2 regions of the Empedobacter stercoris genome follow, and region 2 is predicted to be linked to the other one. Evidence: riboswitches for the same ligand, from Rfam matches in the RefSeq annotation. Region 2 holds a riboswitch; the other holds the start of a gene.
The links. A riboswitch is a leader RNA that binds a small molecule or an ion and turns the genes downstream of it on or off. The one in region 2 is predicted to bind S-adenosylmethionine.
Positions count from the first base shown of each region.

Region 1: another riboswitch for S-adenosylmethionine. It lies ahead of NZD85_RS08030 (TonB-dependent receptor plug domain-containing protein); the one in region 2 lies ahead of NZD85_RS02680 (homocysteine S-methyltransferase family protein).

Region 1 is NZ_CP104209.1:1,693,024-1,697,464, forward strand. Features, by position in the region: gene NZD85_RS08030 (TonB-dependent receptor plug domain-containing protein) at 29-2,416, opposite strand; SAM riboswitch class I at 2,471-2,574, opposite strand; gene NZD85_RS08035 (aminotransferase class IV) at 2,633-3,232, opposite strand; gene NZD85_RS08040 (aminodeoxychorismate synthase component I) at 3,216-4,175, opposite strand; gene NZD85_RS08045 (hypothetical protein) at 4,191-4,441, opposite strand, start outside.
Region 2 is NZ_CP104209.1:578,377-582,817, forward strand. Features, by position in the region: gene NZD85_RS02670 (helix-turn-helix domain-containing protein) at 1-106, opposite strand, end outside; gene NZD85_RS02675 (homoserine dehydrogenase) at 202-1,383, opposite strand; SAM riboswitch class I at 1,501-1,598, opposite strand; SAM riboswitch class I at 2,047-2,147, shown strand; gene NZD85_RS02680 (homocysteine S-methyltransferase family protein) at 2,192-3,190, shown strand; gene metH (methionine synthase) at 3,178-4,441, shown strand, end outside.

The DNA of each region.
Region 1 (4,441 bases), 1.1 Mb from region 2:
ATTGACACTTTAAATATATTATTATTGATTAAAATTTAAAACTTGCACGTGCAAAATAATACGCTCCTGTCATTCCCATTTGTACTGGTGCGTGTGGAAAAACACCATAATAAGAATTCTCGTATACTTGCTTGTCTGGGAAAACATCAAAAAGATTATTTGCTCCAATTGTAAAGTTAAAATTCTTCGTGATATCAAATCCAATCGATGCATCTGTCACTACTTTTCCTGTATGTTCTTGCACACTTCCCCATGGATATCCATCCTTTGTCACTTTACCGAAATAGGTGTTACGCACCATAAAATTGAAACCTGAAATCGAATAATTCAATCCTAAAGTTGCTTTAGCTTTTGGACTCAACGATTCAATAATATTCACTTGATCTGGTCCAAAAAACTCTTCAGTCGGAATTGTTAAAGCTTCAGGGAAATGGTATCCCACAATTTTTGTCTCGTTAATATTTGCAGATAAACTTGTATTTAATTTTCCTCTACCCAAACGCGTATCATACGAAATCACTAAATCCAATCCCTTTGTTTCTGTGTCAATCGCATTCGTAAAAATACGTGCTGTTGCAACATTGTACTTTTCTAAAATAGGATCTGTGATATCAGAAGTCAAGACAATACGATCATCAACTCGGATAAAATATCCATCTAAAGTAATGAACAATTTTGAAGTCGGACGAAAAGTTAACCCTAAACTTGCATTGATTGATTTCTCTTCTTTTAATTGGTCTAATCCAATTTCTCTCGAAAGATCAGATTCATTTCGAATAATTCCTTTTGTAACTAAAACTTGATCTCCGTTATCATTTAAGAACAAATCTGTGTACGAATTACTGAAATATTTTTGTTGTAACGATGGCGCTTTAAATCCTGTAGAAACAGCTCCACGAACCGAATATCCTTTTGCATATTCATATCTTAAGGCTAATTTTCCATTAATTGTACTACCGAAATCTGAATAATTCTCAAAACGACCTGCTAAATCAGCAGTGAAATTTCCGAATTTTAATTCTCCATCCACATAAGCGGCAACAGAATGTCGATCTCCTTTTACTGCATTCAAAGGTGAAAATCCTACAAAAGATTCTGATCCAGAACCAGAATAAGATGCTTCATCTCCAGCTTCGATTTTATATTGTTCAAAACGGTACTCTCCTCCAAAAGCTAAACTAATGTTTTGATTGATTCGTTTTGAGAAATCTAAGTTTACCGTATTTTGTAAAAATTGATGTTTACCAGCATAAAAATCGGTTGGTGAATCAAGTCCTAATGATTGGTTGATTGAATTTTCTAAATCATATTTAAATGAATTTAACCCAAATGAATTGCTCAAGTCGATTTTCCATCCATCGTACGAATAACGTAATCCTGTCGAATTTGAATAATCATTCACATTTGATTTTAATGTCGCTTGAAATCCTGTTGGATAAATTTTCAACGCATCATCAGACAATTCGCTTGGTAATCTTCTAAATCCAAAACCTTCTCCTTGTCGCAACGAAACACCTCCGAAAGAATAAAAATCCAATCGATCATTAATTGCTGTTTCAGCATTCACAAAAAATTGTTGATTCTTGATTGCCGCATCACCAATTTGAAATCTAAAATCTTTTCTTGATAATCCTAAAGCGGCTATCTTCGCATCATCCGCAGCTCGTGCCGCATCTGGATCATCAGCGAAATCATATGCAAAATTATCTCCAAAAATATCTAAATTATGATCTTTCGAACGATTCGTTTTTTTACGTTCACTTACAACCGCAGAAAGCACAATCGAACCAGACTGACCTAATTTTGTGCCGAAACTACCATTAAAATTATACGTTTCACCATCGTTACGCGAAGTTTGTCCGTAAGTCAACGACGCATCACCTCCAGGTTTAGATTTCAGCACTATATTCACAACACCAGCAATTGCATCAGAACCATATTGCGCAGCTGCACCATCTCGTAAAACTTCAATCTTGTCGATAGCAGAAATTGGAATTGCACCTAAATCTGTTCCAACAGAACCATTCCCAACCGTGTTTTGATAATTAACCAACGATGTGGTATGACGTCTTTTTCCATTCACCAACACCAATACTTGATCTGGTCCCATTCCACGTAAAGTCACAGGATCAACGTGCTCTGTTCCGTCTGCAGAAGACTGTCGAACCGAATTGAAAGATGGTATAACGACGTTTAAGATATCATTTACACTCAACTGAGGCGAAGACGTTTTTAATTTTTCAACATCAATGATGTCGACTGGAACCGATGAATTAACAACTGTTCTTTCAGAAGCACGACCTCCGATTAAAATAACCTCGTTAAGATTTGTTTCTTCTTTTTCTACTTCTTGTGCAAAAAGAGTTGATGCGCAAATAAATGCGAATGAAGCAAGTAAAAATTTGTTTCTTTTCATTTTCAATTTTTCATAAAACTTTCAAGAAACCAACAGATAAAAGTGAAATACTTTTACTCATCTTTCCCTTTGATAGGTTGGATTTAGCACCTTAGATTATAAGTCATCTGGTTGCTAAGGTTTCATCGGGCCAATCCCTCCGCCTTTCTTGATAAGTTATGCAAAGGTAATGTTAAAAAACAAATTTGCAAACAAAACTCTATTAACTTTATAGAGTTATTTAATCAAATGAGAAATATCCAATTCTTGACTTTCTTCGAGATTCATCATCGCGTTGATTCGTTTGAATGAGGTGAAATTTTCTAAATCTCTTACTTTTATATTTTTCTCCATAATTTCTCCTGTTTGCAACAAAGCCTCTCGCATTGTACCTTTCAATAAACAAGAACGAGGCGTTACCCATTGCGATCCATCATAAAAAACGATATTCGAATAAATACAATCGGTAATATAATTTGATTTAACTAATACCAAATCATCTGTTTTTGATTCCTTTACATACTCATCGAAAAACCAGCGGTCCAAGTATTTGTAGGTATAATTTATTTTATTTTCAATTTCAAAAAGTTGAATGGTTTCAATTGGTTTGATTTGATACGGTAGAAATTCTACTGATTGAATTTCGCGGTCATACACTATTCTAACTTTATATTTTTCATCTGTTAAATCTTCAGGTAGTTGAATAATTTCTTCTAATACTATCGGATTAATTTCAGTAAAATTATCAGTTCGAGTACGATCAAATCTCGCTTGATGATATTCTAAATGGCGTAATTGTTTGTTTTCACAACAAATGGATTCAATAAATTGGAACATATACTTTTTGGATTAATTCTTCATATTCTGCTTTCGCTTTACTTTTTGCTGTGATTCCTCCTCCACTCTTGAAAATGAAATCGTTTTGATTATTTTCTATAAAACGAATCATCACTGCACTATCTAAATTTTCGCCATCGAAAACACCAAAAACTCCTGTATAAAAATTACGTTCGTACTTTTCAGCTTCTAAAATAATTTCAACGGTTTTCTTTTTAGGCGCCCCACAAATAGAGCCTGCGGGCAATAGTTGATCGAAAATTGTTCCCAAATTCTGGTAATAATCTTCCTTCAAGTCTCCTTTTATTTCAGAGCTTACTTGTAACAATGTTTTATCATTTGTTTTCAATTCTTCTATGTAGCGATAATCTGTCACCTCAACATTTTCGGAAACCAAACTCAAATCATTTCGGATTAAATCCACAATTGTAGCATGTTCGGCAGCTTCTTTTTCATCATCTAAAATCAATTGTTTAGCGTGTGGAATTGACGCATCAATTGTTCCTTTCATTGGATTTGAAAAAATTTTTTGATGTTCTATTTTCACAAAACGTTCGGGTGAAAAGCAAACAAAATCATTTTTATATTTCAGTTTATATTTCGCATCCGAAAAAGTATAAATTTCGTCTAATGATAAGTCTGTTTCGATTTTTGTAGGAAGCGTTAAATTCGTCAAATATGAATTTCCAAACAAAAGATTATCGTGCACATGTTTAAATTTTGGCAGATATTCATCGAAGGTAATTGGAAATTTTTTAAATTCGAAAGCCTTTTCAAAAGTTTTTTTTTGAGTACAGTTGATTTCAAATTTAATCTCTTCTGATAATTTATTCAACGGAACAATTTCTCCATTTTCTTTTAAAAAATCAATCATAAAAAAAAAGGGAACTTTTGCAGCTCCCAATTCATTCATTTTCGTAAAAATCGAATGCTTTGCTAACATTCGATAAAATTAATATTATTCTTGATTTGTACCAAGTAGATCAATTTCTGTTTTTTGATCATCTATTAATAAAAAATCTTTCACTAATAAATAGGCCATAATTTGAGCAATAGGAAATGTTGCCAAAATTCCGACGAAACAAATATAAGCGCCTATTTGAGATAAAATACTGTATAATAATACGGTTAACAATATGTACCAAAAATTTTTCATTCCAATTTTATACGATAACTTAATACTGTCTATGACACCATAATTCCCGTAAT
Region 2 (4,441 bases):
CCACAGTAGATAATTCCCCAGACTCAATTTCTTTTACAACATTCAACTTAAAAGACATACTGTAATCGCGCTGAGTACGTTTGACATAATTGCTTCTTTCTTCCATAATAACGATTTCTTTTTTGTATCGCTATTTCAGGACGGGACATTTTTAGATTTAAAAAAAGCCTCAAGATAATTTAAGGCTTTTTATCCTAAATATTACTCAAAAGCAATTATTGAAAGATTTGTATTTTCTATAATTTCTTTTTGTTTAAGCTTCTCAATATCAATTACACCAACTATATGGTTGTAATTTTTACTCTGATAACGTTCTTCTATTTCCTCAAAAAAACTTGAAACATCATCTGTTTGGTTTTCAAATCCAATGTAAACACGTTTTTTCCCATTTTGATTAAAAATACCCTCGTGTTGATTTTCATATTTTCGAATCGAATATTTATAGTCATATTTCAACGCAGAAATATCACTCAAAACCGCTGAAGATGTAGGGAAACGCCCAGCTCCTTTTCCATATAAAAACTGCTCATCGGAAAGCGAACTTCCGATCAATACACCATTGTATTCATTATTTACTAAAGCAATCGTTTTATTAAGCTCAACAAAAGTTGGTAAAACTGTAGACGTAATTTCTCCTGTTTGATGATTTATTTTTGAATTCGCAATTAGCTTAATTGTGTAATTTTTTTCGTTCGCATATTTAAAATCTTCAACTTTCAAAGCAGTAATCCCTTTACGAATAATAGCTTCTACTTCAATTTTTTTACCAAAAGCATGTAATGTAATAATCGACAATTTACTCGCTGCATCAAAACCTTCCACATCTGCCGTTGGATCAGCTTCAGCAAAACCACTTTCTTGTGCTGCTTTCAAAGCATCTTGATACGATTCATTTTCATTCGCCATTTTAGTCAAGATGTAATTTGTTGTTCCATTCACGATTCCAGAAACATAATTCAATAAATCATTATCGAAATATTCTTCTAAATTTCGAATAATTGGTACAGAACCACAAACAGAGGCTTCATAAAGGAAAGAAACATTGTTTTGTTCTTGTAATTCTAATAATTCTTTGTGATGGTCAGCAATCAATTTTTTATTGGCACTTACGACATGTTTCCCATTAACAAAAGCTTTTTTGATGATATCATAAGCTGCATCTGCATCAGAAATCAATTCTACCACAACATTTATTTCATCATCATTTAAAATATCTTCTGCATTTGTTGAAAATAATTCAGCTGGTGCATTTCGTGTTTTTGAATCATCTTTAATTACAATTTTTTTAATCGCTGCATTTAATTGTGGTTTCTCTTCTAAAACCTTATAAATCCCCTCTCCTACTACGCCAAATCCGAATAATCCGATATTTATTTTTTTCATTTATTTATTTCTTTACTATTGATTTTATCAGAAAATGTGAAGAAAAAAGGAAATTTTAAAATAATAACAATTGAATCAGTTGTATTAAGAATAATACTGAATGATGGTTATCGTAGTTATTTATCTTCCCTTAACAGGATGGAATTAGCACCTTGATTGTAATCAGGTTGCTAAAGTTTCTTAGGGCCATTTCCCTCCACTTTTCTTGATAAAATATAAAATTTTACTTGAGCTATTTCTGAGGGCAAATTTAGTACAAACTATTTCAATTTTCCAAATATTAAAACATACATTTGTTTATAATTTTCTAATTAAAGTTCTAATATGATTTAATTTCAGAATTATTTTCTAAAATTTTTATTATTTAATGATTTGATTCTATAAAAATGATTAAAAAGTAAAAACAAATCTTCTAATTAATTCTGGAAAATTCAAAAAACCTAATAATATTCTAATTTAAAACACCTTAAATAAGTATTAAAGATATTTTTTACATCAATTAACGTATTGTAAGAATATTTTTCTATGTTAATGATTTTACAACCAAAAATAATCAGGTTAAGTTTATGGAATGATTAACTTATTTTGACATGTCTTCTTCAAATAATAATTATAATGATTATCATTTTTTTATTTTAAAAGGAATGGATAATTTTGCAGATAACCTTATAAAGAATAGATGGAGGGATTAGGCCCGTAGATATCTTGGCAACCCAAAGGAAAGTTGGGTGCTACATCCTACTCAAAAAAGAGAAAGATAAGGACTTACCTCGCAATTCTTCCCATAAGGTTTTAATAAAATAGTAAAATGAAATTAAACGATATACTAAAAGAACGTATTGTTATTTTAGATGGTGCTATGGGAACAATGATCCAAAAGCACAATTTGCAAGAGGAAGATTACAGAGGAGAAAGATTCAGAAATTTCCATACATCTTTAAAAGGAAATAACGATTTATTGGTGTTAACACAACCACAAATTATCAAAGATATTCATAGAGAGTATTTAGCTGCTGGCGCAGATTTAATTGAAACAAATACATTTAATGCGAATATCATTTCGATGATTGATTATGATATGGTTGATTTAGTTGATGAATTAAATTCGGAAGCCGTTCGTTTAGCGAAAGAAGCTTGTGCGGAATATTCTACTCCAGACAAACCTCGATTTGTTGTTGGTTCTTTAGGTCCTACAAATAAAACAGCATCGATTTCACCTCAAGTGAATGACCCAAGTTACCGTGACATCGATTTTGACACTTTAGCTAATGTTTATTTTCGACAAGCTAAAACAATGTTAGAAGCAGGTGTTGATGTATTGTTAGTTGAAACTATTTTTGATACCCTAAATGCTAAAGCAGCATTTTATGGAATTCAAGATGCGATCGAAAAAACTGGAATCAACGTTCCATTAATGGCTTCAGGTACGATAACAGATAAATCTGGACGCACACTTTCTGGACAAACAACTGAGGCATTCCTTATTTCTTTAGAACATATTGATTTACTTTCAGTTGGTTTAAATTGTGCGTTAGGTGCTACAGATTTAATTCCATACTTAGAAGTTTTAGCAGAAAAAGCTCCTTTTTATGTAAGTGCATATCCAAATGCAGGTTTACCTAATGCTTTTGGTGGATATGACGAAACAGCAGAAATGATGCGTGAACATATTCGTCCATTTTTAGACAAGAAATTGGTCAATATTATTGGTGGTTGTTGCGGAACAACACCAGATCATATCAAATTAATGGCAGATTTAGCAAAAGAATACGAACCTCGAAAAATCAATGTTGCATGTCAAGCGTAAAAATTCAACTTTCTGGATTAGAACCATTAATTGTACGCGAAAATTCAAACTTTGTAAACGTTGGAGAACGCACAAATGTAACTGGTTCAAAAAAATTCTTACGATTAATCAAAGAAGAAAAATTTGAAGAAGCACTTCAAGTTGCGCGTGATCAAGTAGATGGTGGCGCACAAATTATCGACATCAACATGGACGAAGGTATGCTTGATGGTATAGCTTCAATGGTAAAATATTTACGATTAATTGCTTCCGAGCCTGATATTTCAAAAGTTCCCATCATGATTGATTCTTCTAAATGGGAAATCATCGAAGCTGGATTAAAAAATGTACAAGGAAAAGCAATTGTCAACTCTATTTCTTTAAAAGAAGGAGAAGAATTATTCATCGAGCACGCCAAAAAAATCAAACGTTACGGTGCTGCAACTGTTGTAATGGCATTTGATGAAAAAGGTCAAGCTGATAATTACCAACGTCGTATTGAAATCGTAAAACGCTCGTATGATATATTGGTCAATCAAGTAAAATTCAATCCAAAAGACATCATTTTTGATGTTAATATTTTCCCTGTTGCAACAGGAATGGAAGAACATCGCCGAAATGCAATCGACTTTTTTGAAGCGACAAAATGGATCAAAGAAAATCTTCCTTATGCGTTAGTTTCGGGTGGAGTTTCCAATGTTTCGTTCTCGTTTCGTGGTAACAATGCAGTTCGAGAAGCAATGCACTCAGCCTTTTTATACCACGCAATTCAGCACGGAATGGATATGGGAATCGTTAATCCTGAAATGATTGAGATTTATGATGATATTCCAAAAGACTTATTAGAACATGTTGAAGATGTTTTATTGGATAGACGTGATGATGCCACAGAACGATTGATTGATTTTGCTGAACATTTAAAAGGTGTTACAAAAGAAAAAAAGAAAGATGATTCTTGGCGTGAATTACCTTTAGAAAAGCGAATAGAAATAGCTTTGGTAAAAGGGATTACTGAATTTATTGATGAAGATACGGCTGAAGCATTAGATCAAATTAAGTCACCACTTCAAGTTATTGAAGGTCCATTGATGGATGGAATGAATGTCGTAGGAGATTTATTTGGAAGTGGTAAAATGTTCTTACCACAGGTTGTAAAATCGGCTCGTGTGATGAAAAAAGCTGTAGCCTATTTAACACCTTATTTAGAAGAAGAAAAACTAAGAAATAAAACTGACAAAGAACCATCTAAAATATTGATGGCAACCGTTAAAG